Regions from separate parts of the Gallibacter sp. Marseille-QA0791 genome, predicted to be linked through region 1. Evidence: riboswitches for the same ligand, from Rfam matches in the RefSeq annotation. Region 1 holds a riboswitch; the other holds the start of a gene.

Region 1 (11,019 bases):
AAGATACGGTCATACATACAATATCTTCGGTGATGCTCAATCCCACAGGAGAAAATGATCCTGTCGTAATGGAAAATATCAGCGATGTCACAGTCTCCGGGCATGATCTTGGCCTCGGAGGATACCTCGATATCGGGCTCATCGATACGATGCAGGATCTTTTCGTGAACTTCATAGGCGCCCTGGTGTTCTCCGTGCTGGGATATTTCTTCGTGAAAAACAAAAACGACGACTCGGTCGTCGTAAAACTCATACCACACAAGAAGGATAAGGACAAGGATTATCTTGCTGATCAAACCGACTGAGGCCGGTCCGTCAGATTTGCCGTTGTTCCTCGTCAGACATTTTCCTGCCGATGTCTACCCTTCCGCTGCCTTCAGGTTGCTCCGCCTTTCAGAGTTTCTTCTCAAAGCATGCAAGGTACACATCATTTATACCTTTGAACGAGCATTTCACTGTTCCCGCTCTGCTGTAGCCATGCTTTTCATATATATGGCGGGCTATGGTATTCTTCACGTTGGTATCTATCCTCAAATAATCACAGCCATTTTCCGATGCATACTTTTCGTAAAAATCTATGAACTTACCGCCGTATCCACGCCCCGAGCATTCCGGATCGACCGCAAGCGTATGAAGCACCATTACTTTATCGTAAGGCACATCATATCCCCAGTCGCATTCTGCGTACTCCGGCGCCTGTACGTTATCCATCTTGGCAGTCGCGACTATTCTGTCGCCCTCCTGATAAACGAACAATGATCCCTGTTCCAATCCGTCCAGGGCAGTCTTATCCGTAGGATAGATCCCCCTTACCCATCCCACCATTTTCTCATTCCTTTTTTCCTCTTCTATCAGTACTGATTCGTATATCCGAACCACTGAGTCCAGATCTTTCTTCGTCGCTTTCCTTATCATCTGTTCCCCCTTCTTGACGCGTTTCTTATCCGTACGCAACAATAATATTATAATGCTTTTTGAAAAGAAAACAACGCTTTTTCACTCTCCGTCTTTCCGTATATCCCGCCTGCGCCACGCTCTTACTGTCACGTCCGTCACCTTCATCACCACAACTGCCCCCATCAACGCCAGGCTTATCCATTGCGATACGGACAGAGTCATGATGAACCCCCGCGCCTCATCTCCCCTCAGGAATTCCAGGCAGAACCTCATTGGAGCATACATAAAAATGTACGCATATAAGATATCTCTCCTGTCCTTCACACGACGAGAAAGCCAAATAAGTATAAAAAAAATGATAAGCTCTCCTGCCGCTTCCATGCCCTGCACCGGTATCAGCGGCACTCCGTTGGGCGCTATCATGGACGACTCATATGTGATATGGAAAGCTCCTGACGTTTCAACGCCGTAACAACATCCCACAAGCAAACATCCTGACCTTGAAATGCCGTGAGCCAATGCGAAAGCAGGCACGATGACAGGAAAAAAATCCGCCCCGGCTTTCCCATATCGTCTTGCCATAAAGCAGCTCACCGCCAGTCCTCCAATAAACCCTCCGTAAAATACCATGCCTCCGCTCATGTATTTGAGCGCAGTCACTGACAACGGCGCCTGCCCCGATGTCAGCTCTCCTGCTATGGCTCCTGCGGATACTGCCAGATACAGTAGCTTGGCGCCAGCCATAGCACCTATGGCGCCGAAGACCATCACATAGAGCGTATCGTCCTTGCTCAATCCAAATCTTTTACATGAAAACAAGGCGCATGCCAATGCAAGGCACACGCCTGTTATCCCTATCGCTCCATATATTGGTATCTCCCGTCCCAACACCATGATGTCCGACATCACAGGCTGGCTCCTATGCCTGCTATCCCCAGCAGACCCACGCACGCCACACAGGCCACGAAGAAAAATGCTCCTCCGATAATACCTATCAGCGACAGGACGAATCCCGCCATCCTCAGGTTGTCATCGTATCCTTCCTCCTTCGCCTTGGACGAAAGGACGAGTCCTATGATCCCCAGGATTATGGACAATATGGACGAATATCCGAAAAACCAGAGCACTACCGATATTATACCCAGCACCAGGGACGCTATAGCCTTATTCTTTCCGGGGATATCTCCGTTAGGATAACCTCCCGATCCATTCTGATTGTAGTTCATTCTCTTCTCCTTACTGATATCAAGGTTGCTTTTCTATTCTCAGCTTCCTACATTATACGTTACGGCCTTCCAAAAGTAAAGTCGTCGCGACGTGGAAGCAGCTCGACAGTCTCAAGTCCATCGGATTCTATCAACATTCGAAATAAACCCATAAAAGATGGTAGTTGTCCCGAAAAGTTGCAATCATCAATTTGTACAACCTGCTGTTTCTATAGGGAATCATATTCAAATGATAGATCTTGATTATTTTATTGCCCACGGAAAACGACAGCCGCAGTGCTGGCACCTGTCAGGCAACGGAAAGCTCTCGGCCTTAGGACCTCTGGGGACGGAACCGTAGTAATGCCACTTCTTTATCAGCTCCCCGCACTGCGGACACGAATCCAGAAGTGGAGCACCACATTTCTCGCAAGTCTGTCCCGGTTTTATCCTTCTGAAATCCGTTTTTGCATGCCCTTTTTCACAGACATGGATATAAAAATTAGTCATGACCGCTCCTCTCCGTCACGAAATTACCTGTGCAACTCATATAAAACAGGGAGCTGCCGCATCGATAAACTCTCCGCTGCGACAACTCCCATATCTTCCTTATTCCGATCCGTCAGATCAACAGTCAGCTATCAATCCCAGCTGAGCGGATTGGCCTTGAGGTTTTCAAGTTCTTCATAGAGCTCTGAACCGAGGAAGTACTTTCCTGGCTTTTCAGGCTCTTCTCCTCTGGCTATGGCATCGATACCGGCCTTTACCTTTTCAGGCGATGCAGGCAGGTCGTAGATCCTCACGCCGCAGGCATTGTTGATAGCGTTGATGACAGCCACGTGGTCTGAGGACTGGAATGCTTCCGATGCTCCGGACGAACCGAAAGGTCCTCTCTCGTCATAACCATCCATATGGATAGCCACCATATCGTCAGGAATATCCTTAATGTAAGGAACTCCTGCTCTCAGCATATTGGTGTCCTTTCTCACGTCTTCATAATTTTCCTGAAGAGCGAATCCGATAGCGTGTGACATTCCGCCGAATGCCTGACCATTTACGGACTGGATATTACCTACCTTACCTACCCAGTCGATACATGTCATCTTATCTACCGTAGTCTTTCCTGTAGCAGTCTCTACGGATACTTCTGCCATGAACAGGGCATATGTGTAAGCGTATGTAGGTTCGCCTGTTCCGTCGTTAGGATCGAGGAAGTCGAAGTAATCCCATTCGTCCGCGGCAACCCAGTGTCCGTCATATCTCGTAGGTATTCCTTCGTCTATCATCTCCTGATAGGTCCTGTATGTCCCATCTTCCTTTCTCATAGCGTCAGCCAGCATCTTGGCAGCTACGATGGAGGCTTTACCATTGGCGAAGTGAGATCTTGAGCCTGCGGACTCACCGGTGTTAGGGCAGTATTTGCTGTCCGTCTGGATCACCTTTATATCATCCGGAGTAACGTCAGGGAAGTAAGGTCTGAGTGCTTCCAGCGTGCAGACAAGGGAACCGGCATCTCCGCCCTGGCCCTGATCCTGCCATGTGTCGTACTTTCTGAACTTGCCGTCACCTACCAGCTCGATAGCCACGGTAGCTTCATCGACTCCGCCCAGGCCTACGTTGTATCCGCCCCAAGCGATACCGACGCCCTTTCTCACTTCCGGTGTATCTTCAGCCTTGGCTCTCTTTACAGCTTCTTCATAGAGAGGCTTCAGAGTATCCATCATTTCTTCCATAGGATACTGGAGGAACTGTCTCTGGTTGAGGTTCGTATCTCCAGGCCTTGCAATATTCTTATATCTGAATTCGAACGGATCCATGCCGATCTTTTCCGCCATCATATCGATAAGAGCCTCGCCGCATGTATAAGCCTGCGGAGCTCCATACCCTCTGTAAGGTACGCCGAAGTTGTGGTTGGTCACAGCACTTCTGGCAAGACCGACTACGTTAGGAACATAGTAAGGGAAGAACATGAATCTGAGTATCTTCGTCAGCTTATCGTCACCCATCTCAGGATATGCACCATTGTCGAGACCTGAATCGAATTCACCTGCTATGATCTTTCCATCCTTGTCGCAAGCCAGTCTTCCGTTGAAGAAGGCAGGGGAGCGCTTACCGGAGAAGGCCATGAATTCAGCATAAGTCATGGACAGTGCAACAGGCATTCCCGTCACCTTGGTAGCAGCTCCTACCAGTGCGTAGGAAGCGGCGTTCATCGCCCATCCGAAGGAACCTCCCGTAGGGTTTTCTATAACTCGCAGATCTTCAACAGGGATACCGATAGCTTCCGCCATATCGTCTCTGTCGAAGTAAAGGGTCATGGTCTTACAATGTACGCAAAGCTTGCCATCTTCATCATAATATGCCTGAGCCGTATCTCCTTCTATCGACATATGCGGCTCTCTCGATGAATAGAAGCTTCCCTCTACGGAATATGCAGCTTCGTCTATCATCTCAGGCACATGCTCGTAATCGCCTTTCAGTACAGGCTGCTGGCTGTATATGTTGTCGAAAGACGCATGTATTCTCTCAGCATCAGGTTTTACAGCATCCAGATAATTCATGTATTCCGTCAGCTGTTCCAGTTCAACTTTCACTTTATTGGCAGCAGCTCTGGCATGATCCTTAGTATCAGCTACTACCATAGCCACAGGATCTCCCCATCTTACGATCTTCTCATCCTGCAGGATCTTATGTGTCTGTTCAAATTCCACCGTTCTCGGTGAGAACTGATATGCCATCAGCTTTCCTGCCGGAGCAAGATCCTTAGCCGTGATGACCTTTACAACACCTGGCATTTTTTCTGCTTCTTCAAAATCGATATTGAGGATCTTCGCGTGGTTCGTCTTCATTGGCATCACGAGGACAGCATGCAGCGATTCAGCCGGCATCTTCAGCTCGATATCGTCACCATAGTCGCATACACCACATGCCTTTGCCATAGCATTAGGACGAACGAGCGGTTTGCCATAGAAGCCTTCCTTGATATCCTTCGACCAGTCATATGTGATATCCTCAAATGTCTTCTCGCCTCTGAGGATAGCAGCAGCTTCCATTACAGCGTCTACGATCTGCTTGTATCCTGTACATCTGCACACGTTTCTGTGCTTCTGGAACCAGTCGCGGACGTCTTCTCTCGTAGGATTCGAGTTTTCCTGCAGCAGCGCGTAAGCCGAGACGATGAATCCCGGAACGCAGAATCCACACTGTACAGCTCCAAGATTTACCCACGCATACTGAAGCGGGTGCGGATGGAGCGGATTACCGATCCCCTCTATGGTTATAACCGAACTGTACTCTTCGATCTTGTTGATCTTCCTGGTACAGGAACGAACTACTTTGCCATTAAGGATAACGGAACATGCGCCGCATACGCCTGTGCCGCAGCCTACTTTCGTTCCGGTAAGTCCAAGACGACGAAGTACGGATGCCAGCGTATCCTTTTCCGGATCGCAGATGAACATACGGTCAGCACCGTTGATGTTCAATGTCATTTTCTTCAAATTCATAATAATTGCCTCCGATTTAACAACATTAACCCAAACTGCACAACAACTTTAGAGACAAATAAAAAATCCTTTCCGTCTCTCGGAAAGGATCGTAAATAACGATAACATCAAACAGCATCAAACGCGATCTCGCCCCGCGATATCCCCTTCGCGGCACGCTCACAGAGTCGGCACTCATCCTTTCCTAATACGGGAGGCCCATATGTTTCCACACAGACCCTATCGGTCCAGTCTCCATGCTTTGCCAAAACGAAGGAGTTCAGGACTCGGATTTCTTTATTCATCTGTCACGTTGATAATATTTTATCAGGAAATGGCTAAAAAAGTCAACTATATATGTTACCTTTTCGATATCAATTTGCTGCATTTGCGATACATATTTGCAATATTAAAACAGGACCAAATATACTTCCATATCATGCTCCTCTGTGAACTCCTCTATGGCCTCCTCAGCCACTCTCATGGCCTCATCTTTCGGGTAACCATATATCCCGGCGGATATCAGCGGAAAGGAAATAGAGCGGCACCCTTTTCTCCACGCCTGTTCCATGGCGCTGGTATAAGCGCTGCGCAGCAGTTTTTCTTCTCCATTACCGCCGCCGTTCCATACAGGCCCCACTGTATGGACGATATATCTGGCCGGCAATCCATATCCGTCCGTTATCACTGCCTGACCTGTCGGACATGGAGCCAGCTTCCTGCAATCCTCCTGCAATTTGTCAGACGCGGCTGCTCTGAATATGGCGCCACACACTCCGCCACCTCGCGCCAGCTGAGAGTTGGCTGCGTTGACGATCGCGTCGGTCTTCATCTCTGTTATGTCGCCTTTCACCTTTTTAAATGCCATACTGCTCTCCTTTCTCATCCCATCTGCACTTCTTTATATCCACATGGCGCTCATCCTTCATAGGGACTCCTTCCATTATCAGCAGACCTCTCTGCTCATCCCATCCAGGAACCAATCTGCCAGCATGATCGACGACCCTGTGACACGGATATTCTCCATATATTCCGGCCACCGACAATGCTTTCCCCACCAGTCTGGCATTCTTTTCCCGTCCTATCAGCCGGGCTATCTGACCATAGGTAGCGACGCAACCTTCCGGTATTTCCTCCACCACTGATAATATCTCATATATCAGGTCTTCATCCAGTGTACTGCTCATCGTTCTATCTGCCTGTTCTCTCTTATCTGCTCATATACAAAATCAAACAGCTTTATTACATTATCCGTGAGAACGCTCTCTCCTTCCTTGTACGTGTCGCTCTCCCTGGCCTCCACGATAGCCTTCGCTCTGGCTTCCGCACCTTCCTGAGCCATGTCCAGCGCCAACGCGTCCTGATCTCTTATAGCCGTTACCGATATGATGCAGCATCCTGCCAGCTTCACCTTCAAGCCGTATTCGTCATCCATATCGCCTGATACCTTATCGTATCTCTCCTGCAGCTCATCAAAGACACCTATCCATTTGTCAGCCACTTCCTCAAAGGTCCGTCTTGCTATACTCTCCCTGTATTCGCCGCGGCAAAGCTGATGATCATGTCCCGGCAGACTTTTCCACGTGAAATATTCCAGCACAGAAAAGACGCAGACCTCGTGTACTCCGTATTCGATGCTGTCCAGCCCTTCGAAAGGCGGCACCTGGAAAAAATCGCCGAGCTTGTCATACAGTTTGGTGAAGATATCGTCCGCCTTGTAATTTTTCATAAAATCTTCGAACTGCGCTTTCACAGACTCCGTCTCTTCCATCAGTGAGTCCACATCGTAGAGTTTTTTCGTGCCGTCTCGCTTCATCTCCTCATAGTATTCCTCACACCTGGCGACAGTTTCCGCTTTAAGGCCCCTGGTAAGGCTCCTGACATCTATAACCTGTCCGGCTATCTGACCTCTGGTCAGTTCCCGTTTTTCTCCAGTACATATCCTTTGCATTTCCATCGCTGTTTCAAAATCCATGGTATTCCCCCTCGTTTTCCGGTTTCGTCGTATCGTCTTCATTTAACTATACCAAAAACAGGCCGGTGGAGCAATAGCCCGTCACATCTCATCCTTTCTCCTGGCATAATCATCCTCATATTTGTGACGCATCCTGATAACGTCCGATTCTGCCAGTTTCAGCTCCATATCCATAGTGCGGGTATGGACGCAGCAGATACATGCCTTGTCCACCAGCAGCCGCAGCGCCTCCACATCATCCTCCGTTTTCGCCCTTACGACTGCCCCCACATCCTTTATCAGCACTGCCGGCCACCTCTTAAGGGAAGAAACAGCCTCATTGGTGTTTCCGACAACAGGTATCCGCTCTCCTATCATCTGAGCCATATCGTCGACCTGGGCATATATATCATCTCCTTTAGCCGCGCATATGTCGACAGCCGGCGTCCTGAAAACATCCGCCTTCGAAAAGCCTGCTCTCAGCTCATCAGCAAGCTCTCCCGATATACTCACGATGCCGTAATCGCCGGCACCCTCCATCCCTTTCACACTACGTCCGCATACCTGTTCCAGGAGCAACACACGTTCCATGGCCTGTTCCCTGGTCCTGCCACAGACGAGAGCTCCATGATGTATCATCAATACCGTCTCCATGCCGCTCCTGAGCACATCATCGACGGCATCTCTCAACTCTTCGCTGCCTGACGGTCCATAGGCAGCGATCCCTACGCCCGCCAGTCTTTCCCACTCTCTTTCATTGATATCCATGGACTCCAATCCCGTCATTCCCAAAGCCGTGGCATATTTCTGATGAGTATGAACGACAAATCTCACATCCTCGAAGCGGCTGTAAGCAGCCATGTGAATCAGCTTTTCACTCGAAGGTTCCCGGTTCCCTTCCCACTGCCCTGTGGATATATCCAGACGGACAATATCCGCTTCTTCCATCCTCTTGTAATCCAGTCCACTGGGCGTTATCAGGCACTCACTCCTGTCCAGCCGGCCGCTTATATTGCCCCAGGTCCTCGCCACCAGCTCCCGTTCCAACAGCTGCTTTCCCAGCTCCACTATATCCTTTCTCATCTTTCTTTCATCCATAGAAGATCTCCTTCGTCCCACACATGACCGCAGACCGATAATAAAATCAGGCCCCGTGCAATGACACGGGGCCGTTCATACAGCACAACAAGATCAACTCTTTATCATCCTGAGATAATTCTTATATTCATTTTCCGTAAAGCTGCAGAGATATACATTCATCACCACATCAGGATGGGCCTCGAACCATTCCACTACGGTGATGACAGCGATCATAGCCGACTTTCCCAACGGGAAGCCTGCCGCACCCGCAGAAATGCACGGAAACGCCACGCTGTCACACTTCTTTTCCACAGCCAGATCCAGGGCATTGCGATAACAGCGCTCCAACAGTTTACTGTCCTCCTCATCAGATGCCTCGCCACCGTAGACCGGACCAACCGTATGGATTATATAATCGGCGTTGTCGATGCCATAAGCTCCCGTGACCTTGGCTTCGCCCGTCTCACAGCCACCCAGCGTCCTGCACTCGTCAAAAAGCTCCGGCCCTGCCATCTTGTGGACAGCCCCATTGAGACCCCCGCTGCACAGATAAGCCTCTGCTACCGGAGCGCCGTCAGCGTCGTCCATGATTATCTCATCCACCATGCTGTCTCCCAAAAGAGTCCTGTGAGCCGAATTGACGATGGCGCTCACCTTCATATCCAGCACGCTCCCCTTTACGAAGGCGACATGGGACTTAGGCTCAAAACCTGCTATTTTGCCACGTATCGCCTCATTCACCCATATCTTATCGGAATAAGGGTTTATCACAAACCCCACACAATCAGGCCATTTATCCATAGCTGCCAGCAACGCGCCGAAAGGCTGGCTTATCGCAGAGCTGCTTTCTCCCAGCTCCATCTGTTCCTCGCTGGTGAACAATGGGATCAGGTAACGGCCTTCCTCATCGACAGGTATGTGCTTAAAACTGATAGGCATATCCTCATCTATGGAAAAGCGCACTCCCTCCTGAAGATTTTCCTGGCTGGAAAGCTGTCTCAGCAACGCTTCTGGTATATCGATAGGGACCAGAAGCTGCATATCGTTAGTCTGACCCTCCTTCAGGGCATTGAACACCGGCTCTGTGGGAGCCCCGTCGCCGCTGTGATACCAGTTGAACAAAGCGCGTTCCAACGCGGCTGCATATCTGTCGTTCATTTCATGTCTCCTTTGCTTTTGATATGGAAATTATATCACAGTGCGGCGCCGCCTTCAATTGTTCTTCGGCCGAGGGCGGTGTCGGCACTCAGTTGCGGAAAAATATCCTCTGCTTTCGCTCCATGGCAAAGCGAGCCAGCTGAGTATTCTCCATGTCTTCCCGACTCATATCGACAGCTGTTATCTGCCTGTTTTCATAGGTGGTATAGTAATATATCCCATTTTCCAAGCTGCAGCAGCTGCTGTATATGGTCTTTTCATACAGACCATTCCCTAAATCGCAGCATCCTTGCGGAAAGGCAACCGAATCCAATATGTGGAAGAACTGACCTATGCTTTCCTCCTCCGGATCTGTCACCGCGGAATTTTCCTTCACGAAGACGGCTCTCACGAATCTTGACTCCGACGAGAGGTCACCGGGAAGTCCTATTGCTCCCGTCCCATAACTGGAAGAGGAGAGTGGGATCCGAGGTGCCATGAGATTTTCCGGTTCCTTAGATGACAGCGCCATATATCTGCCGAGCCCCGACAGCTGCATGGGAAAAGGCGGATTATTGGTCAGCACGCCTGCAGGATTATCGTACACTCGAAGACCATCTACCACACTCTCAACAGTTATCGAAGCACCGCTGCGGTCAGCCACTATCCAGTGAAGCTGCGCCGGAGGGACATCGGTATCGAAAGGCGTATCCACGATGGTCAGTTTTTTCAACAGCCCGCGGACCTGCTCGATATCAGAGCACTGACTCAATATCCACGGGATGAACTCGAAATGCGCCACCTCTCCGGATGCTCCGGAGGCTTTGCTATATATGGCATTTCCAACGAAATTGAGACCTGCCGCCCACACACCTTCTTCATTCATCGCGTCGTAATACAGCGGAACGCCCTTCATAACACTGGCAGTCCCCACAATTGCATGATGATGCTTCATCTCATCTGCATGTCTGAAACGGAGTGGGAAATTTCTCGGCATCACGACGATCTCTTCGCCGTACGAACAGGAATTATCCAAATTCCTTCCGCAATAAGTCTTCCCGTTCCTGTAGACTACTGCTGTACACATGGCTTACCCTCCTTTTTTCTACTTTGCTCCGGCTGTCCCGGACCTCCTGTGGGTCCCTGTAAACAACTCTTTACAGGATCCGTCCACGGGCTGCCAAATCCATCCGTCGCCGGCGGTGTAACGATTATTCCCGGCGAGATGTGATTTATTCCGGCGTTTTCAGCCTGTTTCAAA
Region 2 (11,019 bases), 2.6 Mb from region 1:
TCTTCGCAGATATCAGTTCTCCCGGAATAGCGTCGTTGCTCTCCCTGATGCTCTTTATGTATTCGCTCCCCTTTCGGAGTATCTCCCTCACTTCCTCTGAAAGGCCGCCGTTTTTCTCAGCCTCTTCTTCCTTCCGCCTTCTGTTCTCTTCCTCTCGCAGCCTGGCGTTCTTCACAGCCTCCAGATACTGTTCATAAGCATCGTTTGATATCATCAGGCACTTTTCGCTCTCATCCAGATGTCCCTGCGGGAACCATCCCTTCTGCAGCATCTTCTTTATCTCTTTCAGGACATCCTTTTCTGATCTGTGACAGTACAGAGACAGCTTCCTGATATCCACATACGCATCACCGTCGAGATTCCTGACATGCTGTTCGAACTTCTTTGAAAGCTTCAGTCCGGACACACCTCTGCCTATCATCCCTGCGCCTCCGACCGCAAATATCAGCGAAAGCACGAGAAAGCCTGTTCCAAACAGCTCTATGCCGACGGCTGAACCGATGACAAACAATATGAAAAACACCAGGCCCAGCGCCGCAGCCGCACAACCTCCTATCAGGAAGCCCACCGCTCCACCTTTGCGCTTGCTGCTTCCAGCAAAAAACGCTCTGTTGGAAAGCACTACGGGGCTTGCCGCCTGCTGTCCATGTCCGCTATACGTTCCTGCGCCGCGTCCATGGGATGTGGACGCGCCCGAAGTCTCCCGGGACGCACCGCCTCCATCCGCTTCCCGGCCTTCACCATGCCCCTGCGCCGCAGTCCGCGCGGCGCCTTTCGTCCCGGCGTTCCCGCTCAGGTCAAAGTCCCATCCGTCATTTCCACGGAACTCTTCTCCTGCGATCCCCTGGAACGCCTCGCGTATCGTGTTATTTATATTTTCGTTGAGACGACCGAAATTCCCCATATACACAGCATCTTCTATGATGCGGCTCAAATCGTTCCCCAGATTGTTCCAGTCATTACCCTTCATCATTTCCTCCGATCGTTTGTTTTTTCTCAAGCTGTCTCCATCCGGCGAAGCTGTGTCGATCAATGCAATTATTATAACTTACCCCTTTCTAAAAAGCAACAGCGCGGCACCGGAGCCTTTTAGGCTCAAGTGCCGCGCCATCTGCTTCTGCCGGGATATCGGCTTATCTGTCCGTATCATATGGATTCGTGATTTCCACATAGTAGACATACATGTTTTTTATCCCGTAAATATCTATGATCCTTATATTACCATCCGAATAATCCTGCAATATGATGTAATTGATCCCCACCCCTATGAGGAATCCCTCCTGGTCCTCCGTCGTATTGGAGCCTACCAGCTGCTGTACCCTCACGTATCTTCCTATCTGCGTCCTGAATATGCCGTTCATGTACTGGATGGAGTTGTAATCCAACAACTCACTGTACTCATCGGGCAAAAGCGGATTGGCCGGGACTTTGAAGATAGGGTTGTTGGGAAGCACTACCGGAAACTGGCTTACCTGATCCAGATTACCTGTTCCCAGCACGTTGCCTGTTATATCGGTCACCGGTATGTCGCCGACGCGCACATCTTCGTCGACATCTGCGTTGCTTTCCGATATCTCTTCCATCTCCGCTCTGTCAGTATTGTCCATCACCGGGGTCATGTCGCTGCGCTCTATCCTGCTGGCGCTCCTCTGCTCTACTGCCATCTGATCACCTCTCTGTTCAAGTCTGAGCGTAATATGAGGTAGGAATGTAAAAGCAGTGGTCGTTGATCCTGTTGTGTATCACGCCGACTCGAGTAGGGAAATAAGTCGGGCATACAGGATCGTAAGGATTGTGAAAGAACAGCGAGTGATCCACTCCCGCCAGTCTTCCCCCCTGCATTGCCCAGTCGACGATGTCATAATGCTCCTGCAGCGGAGTCATATTATATACATTCTGCGGATTATACTGGCCTCCTACCGCTGTCTTCATGCATGTGAACTGGTTATATTGCTCTATCACGTTCCGGATGTTGCCGCCATCATTGATCCTGGCGAATTCACCGTAAGTGATCGTCGCCCTGTTCATCACCACCGTCGCGACCCCCTGCATCCCGGCATACCCCTCACCGCCGGCCTCACATTGCACGAGACGCGCAAAAAGTTCCCTCGTATCCATTGCCTCTGGTTCCACCTTTCCATTATCGCTAGGATATCATATGCGGGATATCATTCTTTTGTTCGAAAAATAAGCTTCTTCAATTTGCTCCCGTCCCATGGGATGACAGGGTACAGATACGAAGTCCCTACCAGAGTTTTCGTCATGGCCATCGCCGTCACCGATACGATAAAAGCCGCAGCCATCCCTATCCATCCAAAGAAATGAGCGCAAACCAGCATCAACACCCTCACGGCCTTGATAGCGTATCCCAGTTCGATGCTCGGCTGGGTGAAACTGGCCAGCGCCACTACAGCCATGCAAAGTATCGTCTGCGGTATGAACCAGCCGGATGATACGGAGAATTCTCCCAGTATCAGCGCTCCTATGACAGAAAGAGACATGCCGAGGGATTCAGGCGTATTAAGAGACGCCAGTTTCAGGCCATCTATGGCCAGCTCCAGCAGCAGGAACTGCCAGAACACGCTGATGGCAAATTCCTCATCGGTTATGAAAAACCGAAGAGTATCGTGGACAGGTATGGTCCCCTCCGCAAACATCAGATATACAGGCGTCGCGAATAGTATTATCAATATGTTAGCGATGCGCAGCAGCCGGAAATAATTGCCCGTCAGCATCGGGAAATAATAATCATCCACATCCTGGACGAAATCGAAAATACCTGCCGGCACCAGTATCACCGTCGGCGAGTTGTCAACGATGATAGCGATCTTTCCTTCCTCCACATGGGCTGCAATGACGTCGGGACGCTGAGCATACCGCACTCTCGGGAACGGGTTCAGCTTTCCCAGCTTCTTTCCCAGCAGCTTTTCCACCAGCGTCTGCTCTGTCACCGTCAGGCCGGCTATCTTCAGCTCATTGAGGCTGTCAGTCAGCTTTTTCACCATGCCCATATCAGCCTTTCCTTTCATATAAGCCATAGCTACATCCGACTTGCTTATCTCGCCTATGGAAAATATCTTGAAGATCAGGTCGTTATCTCTGATACGCCTCCTTATCAGCGCGATATTGGTCATCATGGATTCCACAAACCCGTCCTTGGAACCTCTCAGAGATTTTTCCTTGGACGGCTCCTCCACTCCCCTCAGCGGATAGCTCCTGCAATCTATTATGATTATCCCACTGTATCCCGATATGAACAGAGGTACCAGACCCGAATACATATGTCTGATAGCAAGCTGCAGATCCTCCGTCACCAGGGCATCCAGAAAAGGCATGTTTGACTCCAGAAAGTCCTTGGCTGTCCTGGCTCTCTCCACCTTTTCCGCAGTCAGGGAAAACAGACTGAATATGACTCTCTGCATCATCCCGCCGTCTACCAGACCGTCGGCGAAGAACATAGTTGCCTCCTTGCCGCCGATGTTCAGCTTCCGTTCCAGCAGATCGAAGCTTTCTCCCACAGGGACTTCCCTTTTCATCTCTCTTATCAGTTCTTCGTATTTATCCATTAAAAAAACCTCGCATATTTTTGATATTATTTTTCACCAAAACTAACGATATATGCGAGGTTATTTTTATTGAGTCGTCATTGTCCGGCAGTCAGTCATCAGGCCTTCAGCTTGGCTATCAGTTCTCCTGCTTTCACCTGCTGTCCTTCACTGATATAGATCTTGTCGACCACGCCCTTGGAAGGCGCCAGTATATTGGTTTCCATCTTCATGGCTTCGATAACGGCGATAGGCTGCTTTTCATCCACCTCATCGCCCTCCTTCACCAGTACCTTGACGATATTCCCAGGTATATTGGCTCCTATCTCACTTGGGTCTTCCGCGTCAGCATATACTATCTGAGATGCCGTCGCTGCGATATTGGCCGCCGCGTCCTTTATCTTTACAGCGCTCCTGTTGCCATTGACTTCAAAGATGACATTTATGAAGCCTTCCTCATCCACTTCTCTGGCGTTGTCGAGCCTTACCACCAGCTCCTTGCCTTCTGCGATCTTGATCTCGCAGGTCTCTCCTTCAGCCAGCCCGTGGAAGAATATATCGCTTCCCATCAGCCTGAAGTCACCATCCTTTTCAAGACTCTTGAGGTAGTCTTCAAATACTTTAGGATAAAGCGCATAGCTGAGAGCTTCCTTCTCCGTTCCCTTAAGGCCGAACTCGTCTCTCAGTTTCTTCTTTATAGCTTCGAAATCCTCATCCGGCAACAGCTCTCCAGGTCTGCATGTGATAGGCTTTTTGCCGTGGAGCACCAGCTTCTGCAGTTCCTCAGGGAAACCACCCTCCGGCTGTCCCATCATCCCTTCGAAATAGGATACGATAGAATCAGGGAAATCTATATCCTTGGCCTTTTCATAGATGTTTTCAGGCGTCAGCTCGTTCTGTACCATGAATATGGCCATATCACCCACAGCCTTGGATGAAGGCGTTACCTTGACGATATCGCCAAGCATCTCGTTTACAGCCTTGTACATCTCCTTGACATCGTTGAACTTGTGCCCCAATCCGAAGCTTTCCACCTGGGACTTCAAATTCGAATACTGTCCTCCAGGCATCTCGTACTTGTATATCTCTGCCGAACCGGTCATCATATCCGATTCGAACTGTTTATATACAGGCCTTACGGCTGCCCAGTAGTCGGAGATCTCCTGTATGCCGTCCGCCTCTATTCCTGTTTCTCTTTCCGTACTGTCCATCGCGGCTACGATGGAATTGAGGGCAGGCTGGCTGGTGAGTCCTGACATACTGTTGAAAGCCGCGTCCACGATATCCACCCCTGCGGCAGCGGCCATCATCAGTGTCGCTACGCCGTTGCCACTGGTATCGTGAGTATGTAAGTGGATAGGTATGGAAATCTCGTTTTTCAACGCCTCTATCAGCTTCTTGGCTGCTACTGGCTTGAGGAGTCCCGACATATCCTTGATGCCCAGGATATGGGTGCCTTTCTTTTCCAGAGTCTTTGCCATTCTCACGTAGTAATCCAGATTATACTTGGTCCTGCTGTCATCCAGAATATCTCCGGTATAGCAGATGCATGCCTCGGCGATCTTGCCCTGGTTGAGAGTCTCGTCGAGAGCCATTTCCATTCCCTCTATCCAGTTGAGAGAGTCGAATATCCTGAATACATCGATACCTGATGCGGCCGACTCCTTGACGAACCTCCTGATGACATTGTCCGGATAGTTTTTGTATCCGACACCATTGGCGCCTCTCAGCAGCATCTGGAACATGATGTTAGGGATCTTCTTCCTGAGGGTCTCAAGCCTCTCCCACGGCGATTCCTTGAGGAACCTGTAAGATGTATCGAACGTGGCTCCGCCCCACATCTCCAGCGAGAACAGATTCTGTCCGTACAGAGCTACCGCCGGAGCTATCTTTTCCATATCGACAGTCCTGACTCTGGTTGCCATCAGCGACTGCTGAGCGTCTCTCATGGTCGTGTCGGTCAGCAACAGCTTCTTCTGTTCCTTTATCCATTTCACCAGACCCTCAGGTCCCTTTTCATCGAGGATCTGCTTCGTACCTCTCAGTTTGTTTATCTCATCCTGTTTCAATCTAGGGAATACAGGCACGTCAAACTGCGGCTTGATACCTCTGTTGCCGTTTACATACTTTTCTCCCAGGAACGTGAGGACTTTCATCTCCTTGTCTTCCCTTACCATGATATTGAGAAGCTCCGGATTGTCGGCGATGAATCCCGTATCGCACTGTCCCGCCCTGAACGTAGGATGATTCAATACATTCAGCAGGAAAGTCCTGTTGGTCTTTACGCCTGTCACCTTCATTTCCTTGAGCGCTCTCTTGGCCTTATTAGTGGCATCTTTAAAGCTTCTCGCCCAGGATGTCACCTTTACCAACAGACTGTCGTAATACGGCGAGATATTGGCATTCACATAAGCGTTGCCTGCATCCAGCCTTATGCCGTAACCGCCCGCGCTGGTATACTTGGTGATGACACCCGTATCAGGCGCGAATCCGTTTATCGGGTCCTCCGTAGTCAGTCTGCACTGTATCGAATAGCCTCTCGGCTTTATATCGTCCTGGCTCTTGATGTTTATCTCATCGGAATCCAGGCTATATCCTTCCGCTATCAGTATCTGCGACTGGACGATATCGATACCGGTCGTCATCTCAGTGACAGTATGCTCCACCTGTATCCTTGGATTCATCTCGATGAAATAGTGGTTCCCATCATGGTCTACCAGGAATTCCACTGTCCCGGCGCTCCTGTAGTTCACCGCCTTGGCGATCTTCAGCGCGTCGGCGCATATCTTCTGGCGCTGCTCATCCGTTATGGAAAGAGCCGGGGTAAACTCAATGACCTTCTGATGCCTTCTCTGGATGGAGCAGTCACGCTCGTAGAGATGCACCACGTTGCCATAGCTGTCTCCCAGTACCTGTACCTCTATGTGTTTAGGTCTCTCCAGATATTTTTCAATGAAGATATCGTCGATGCCGAAGGCCTTTTTAGCTTCGCTCTTAGCGCTCCTGAACTGATCCGGCATCTCCTCTTTGCTCCTGACTATCCTCATACCTCTGCCGCCGCCTCCGGCTGCCGCCTTCAGCATTACAGGGTAGCCGCATTCCTCGGCAAACCTGAGAGCCACTTCTTCCGATGGGATGGTCTCAGTGATGCCCGGGATAGTCGGCGCGCCCACTTCGTTGGCAACGATCTTGGACTTCACCTTATCTCCCAGTCTGTCCATCATCGTATGGTCAGGTCCTATAAAGACGATTCCTTCTTCTTCACACGCTTTCGCAAATTCGACGTTCTCAGCCAGGAATCCATATCCCGGATGGATGGCGTCTACACCCTTGGCCTTGGCAAGTTCGATTATCTCGTCTATTGCCAGATAAGCGTCCACCGGTGATTTTCCCCTTCCCACCTGATAAGCCTCATCTGCCTTCGTTCTGAACAACGTGTTTTTATCCTCTTCCGAATAAATAGCTACGCTTCTTATTCCTAATTCTTTACAGGCTCTGAATATTCTGATGGCGATCTCGCCTCTGTTGGCTACCAATACTCGCTTGAATTTTCTGCCTCGCTTCATATTCCGAGTCTCCTTTCTTCTGGTGATGCTCTTAGGTCACTCCATCGACTGATTTTTCGCACACTAACAGAGTGACTATCAAGTTATTTTATCACTTTTTACGTTTTTTTTCCACTATTTATTTTACTTTTTTTGTGGTAGATTCACAGAATCCTGAACTTATCTTTTTCGAAATCTATAATTTTTTCCCGCTTCATCTTGTTGAGCTCGTTGGAAAGAGCACTCCTGTTGACGCACAGATACTGTGCCATCTGCTCCCTGCTCATCCTGACGCTGACGATATCTGAGCCGGCCTTTCTCCTGAGGATCTCCAGATACATCAGCACTCTCTTGCGAAGTCCTTTTTCCGCAAGGATCTCTATCTTATGCATCTTCCTGATGTTGTCATCAGCCAGCTGCTGCATGAGCACCTCATATATCTGCTTGCTGAACTTGGAGTTGCTGATACTGCTCAGAGAGATGAAAACTACCGTGCTGTCCTCGTTGCATATGTAATCGATAGGCGCTACCCTCGTCTTCGATACTGCCGTCTCTATCCCGAATATTGAGCCTTCGTCATACACCTGTATTATGTGAAGCTCTCCGTTGGGATACGCCTTCTCGCTCCTGACGCTCCCTCTGTCGATCAGGCAGATCTTGTTTATCTCGTCGCCTTCATTGAATATGACCTCGTTTTCCCTCATGTTCTGGCCGATGACATTCAATTCCTCAAAAGCGCGCAGATATTCCGCTCTGCTTATCCCTTCCAAAATCCCACTGTCTATAACAGTTCCTAAATACTTCATCATTTTTCCCACCGTCTCCCCAGCTCCGCGATAATCGTCTCTATATCCGGCGACCTCAGCTCAGAATCGCGCGATAATCGTAATGGCAAATAAAAAATCCTTTCCGCCAAGCGAAAAGGACACAAAAAAACATATCGTTGAACAAATTGTTGTTGAACGAACATTTTTCCTGTGATATCTGTGATATCCGATGTCTACACAGAACTCTCACAGGCCGGCCATCTATCCTTTCCAAATGCGGGAGGCCCATATGTTTCCACATGAACCCTATCGGTCCAGTCTCCATGCTTTGCCAGAGCGAAGGAATCCAGGACTCGGATCTCTATTCATTTGTTCTTCTGATAACATTTTATCAGGGAATAGCGAAAAAAGTCAACTGCGCACGCAACCTTTTCGGTACTTGTTTGCGATATTTTCAACATATGGTTGCAATATGGCAGCGAGAACAAGGGTGTACCCCTGCTTGCAGGCTCCTTCACCTTTTTCCGCCGTTCCTTTCCTCTATACGCACATTTACCCAAGGAGCCGGGGTCCGTATCTCGTTCTCGTCGAAAAGACGTTTGACTTCTTCCTCCATATAATCCTTTACGGTCCAGTAATCGTCCGTAGCACACCAGGCGAACATATTCATGATGATGGCATTCTCATCCTGATCCGAGATCCCGATATTGGGCTCCGGATCCCTCAGTATCATGGGGTTAGCTTCACAGATACCATGCATCAGTTCCTTTGCCAGAGAAACATCGCTGTCATAGCCTATCCTGAACTGACAGTCCACCCGCCTTATGCCCTCCTTACTGTGATTAACCAGTATGGATGTGTTTATGATGCCGTTTGGTATTGTTATGGTTTTGTTATCGTAAGTCCTTAGAGTAGTGAGAAACAAGTCTATGTCCTTCACCTTTCCCGACACGTCATCTACATCTATATAATCATCCCGGCTGAATGGCTGAGTGATTATTATCATGATACCGCCGGCAATGTTGGCTAAGCTGTCCTTGAGAGCCAATGCGATGGCTGCTCCCGCGGCACCGATCACCGTGATGATGGTGCTCATCTGCACACCCAGGATACCCAGACACATGGTTATGAGGACGATGATACCTACGGCTTTGATAGCGTTGACTATGAAACTGTACAGGACTTCATCCAGCCGGCTCTTGTCCAGGGCTTTTCGCGTTATCTTGAGGATCACCTTCAGGATAAGCAGTCCTACGACTATCATCACAACAAGGCTGAGGACGGTCATTCCCAGATCCCACAATTTGTCGGAATCCATGAACCGCTGTATTATCCTTTCGGCTCTCGTAAGATCTTCCATCCTTTATTCCTCCGTTTTTATCTTCTTTCCCAGTCTTCTTCTGTCCAGCTCTTTGAGATATTTCTTCCTGAGCCTGATATCGTCAGGCACTATCTCCACCAGTTCGTCATCGTCGATGAACTCCAGCGCTTCCTCCAGAGTAAAGACCCTGGCCGGAGCCAGCTTGATGTTCTCATCGCTTCCCGCTGCTCTCATATTGCTGGCCTTCTTGGCCTTGCACGGGTTTACCACCATATCGTCGCTCCTGGCGTTCATCCCTATTATCATCCCTTCATACACATGAGTTCCCGGTTCTATGAACATCTGTACTCTTTCGCTTATGTTGAATATGGCATAAGGAGTGGCGACTCCCTCTTCCTGGGCGATGGCCACGCCATTGACACGACCCGGTATATCGCCCATGTAATGGTCGAATCTGGCGAACCGTCTGACCATGGTCCCTTCCCCTCTCGTGTCATTGATGAACTCGCTCCTGTAGCCCAGGAGACCTCTCGTAGGCACCAGATATTCCAGACGTGTGAAACCATTTTCGCTCTTCATCTCCTGCATCATTCCCTTCCTCACATTCAGCTTGGAAATGACTGAACCGGAATATTCGTCAGGCACCGACAGCACCACTTCCTCCACCGGCTCCAGCACCTTGCCCGCTTCGTCCCTGCGCATTATCACCTCAGGCTTCGACACGGCCAGCTCGTAGCCTTCACGTCTCATGTTCTCGATCAATATGGAAAGGTGCAGCTCACCTCTTCCCGACACCTTGAAGCTGTCTGTGGAATCAGTCTCCTCTACCTTCAGCCCCACGTTGACCTCCAGCTCTTTGTTGAGCCTTTCCCTTATGTGTCTGGATGTCACGAACTTGCCTACTTTCCCCGCAAAGGGCGACTTATTGACCATGAAATACATTGAAAGAGTCGGCTCCTCTATCTGTATCATCTCCAGCGGATCCGGAGCTTCCGGATCGCATATGGTCTCTCCTATGGAAATATCGGCGATACCTGACACTACGACGATATCTCCCGATTCCGCCTGATCTACCGCCATCCTCTTGAGACCCCTGTAGACAAATACCTGATTTATTTTTCGCTGTTCTATGGAGCCGTCGCCCCTGGCTACCGCCACAGTACTTCCGGCCTTCACGATACCCTTGGTGACACGTCCGATACCCAGTCTGCCGATATAGTCGTCATATGCCAGGGCAGATATCTGCAGCTGCAGCGGCTCATCATTGTAATCAGGATAAGGCGCCACATGATTTATTATGGTGTCGAAGAGCGGCGTTATGTCCAGTCCGTTCATACCCTTGGCGCTCTTCTTTATCTTGACGTCGTTGTTTTCCACATGGATATCTCTGATGTCCTCCGGATCGTAGACGACGATCCCCTGTCTGGCTATACCATAGAGGATAGGGAAATCCAATTGCTGATCATTGGCCTCCAGATCCATGAACAGTTCGTAGACTTCATCTACCACCTCGTCTATACGGGCATCCTTCTTGTCTATCTTGTTTATCAGGAGGATAGGATTTATTCCCTGCTCCAGCGATTTCTTCAATACGAACCTTGTCTGCGGCATTGGGCCTTCGCTGGAATCCACCAGCAGTATCACCGTATCCACAGTCTTTATGATCCGCTCCACCTCCGATGAAAAATCGGCATGGCCCGGGGTATCGACGATATTTATCTTAACGTCTCCATGCATCACCGAACAGTTCTTGGAGTATATGGTTATCCCTCTTTCCCTCTCTATATCATCGCTGTCCATTACGCAGTCCACCACCTGCTCGTTGTCCCGGAAGACTCCGC

What was found. A riboswitch is a leader RNA that binds a small molecule or an ion and turns the genes downstream of it on or off. The one in region 1 is predicted to bind molybdenum cofactor.
Region 2: linked by a shared signal. The riboswitch ahead of ACQY69_RS00320 (Crp/Fnr family transcriptional regulator) and the one ahead of ACQY69_RS12235 (molybdopterin-dependent aldehyde oxidoreductase) in region 1 are both predicted to bind molybdenum cofactor.

The regions. Positions count from the first base shown of each region.
Region 1 is NZ_CBCPMH010000001.1:2,661,621-2,672,639, reverse strand. Features, by position in the region: gene ACQY69_RS12260 (hypothetical protein) at 1-305, shown strand, start outside; gene ACQY69_RS12255 (N-acetyltransferase family protein) at 394-915, opposite strand; gene ACQY69_RS12250 (prolipoprotein diacylglyceryl transferase) at 997-1,803, opposite strand; gene ACQY69_RS12245 (hypothetical protein) at 1,803-2,123, opposite strand; gene ACQY69_RS12240 (DUF2321 domain-containing protein) at 2,367-2,612, opposite strand; gene ACQY69_RS12235 (molybdopterin-dependent aldehyde oxidoreductase) at 2,744-5,608, opposite strand; molybdenum cofactor riboswitch at 5,769-5,892, opposite strand; gene ACQY69_RS12230 (macro domain-containing protein) at 5,997-6,455, opposite strand; gene ACQY69_RS12225 (MGMT family protein) at 6,445-6,774, opposite strand; gene ACQY69_RS12220 (hypothetical protein) at 6,771-7,562, opposite strand; gene ACQY69_RS12215 (class II aldolase/adducin family protein) at 7,644-8,639, opposite strand; gene ACQY69_RS12210 (macro domain-containing protein) at 8,733-9,779, opposite strand; gene bsh (choloylglycine hydrolase) at 9,868-10,845, opposite strand.
Region 2 is NZ_CBCPMH010000001.1:59,038-70,056, reverse strand. Features, by position in the region: gene ACQY69_RS00345 (5-bromo-4-chloroindolyl phosphate hydrolysis family protein) at 1-970, opposite strand, end outside; gene ACQY69_RS00340 (hypothetical protein) at 1,134-1,664, opposite strand; gene ACQY69_RS00335 (cell wall hydrolase) at 1,681-2,118, opposite strand; gene ACQY69_RS00330 (spore germination protein) at 2,169-3,566, opposite strand; gene ACQY69_RS00325 (pyruvate carboxylase) at 3,665-7,111, opposite strand; gene ACQY69_RS00320 (Crp/Fnr family transcriptional regulator) at 7,255-7,899, opposite strand; molybdenum cofactor riboswitch at 8,105-8,228, opposite strand; gene ACQY69_RS00315 (mechanosensitive ion channel family protein) at 8,372-9,217, opposite strand; gene typA (translational GTPase TypA) at 9,221-11,019, opposite strand, start outside.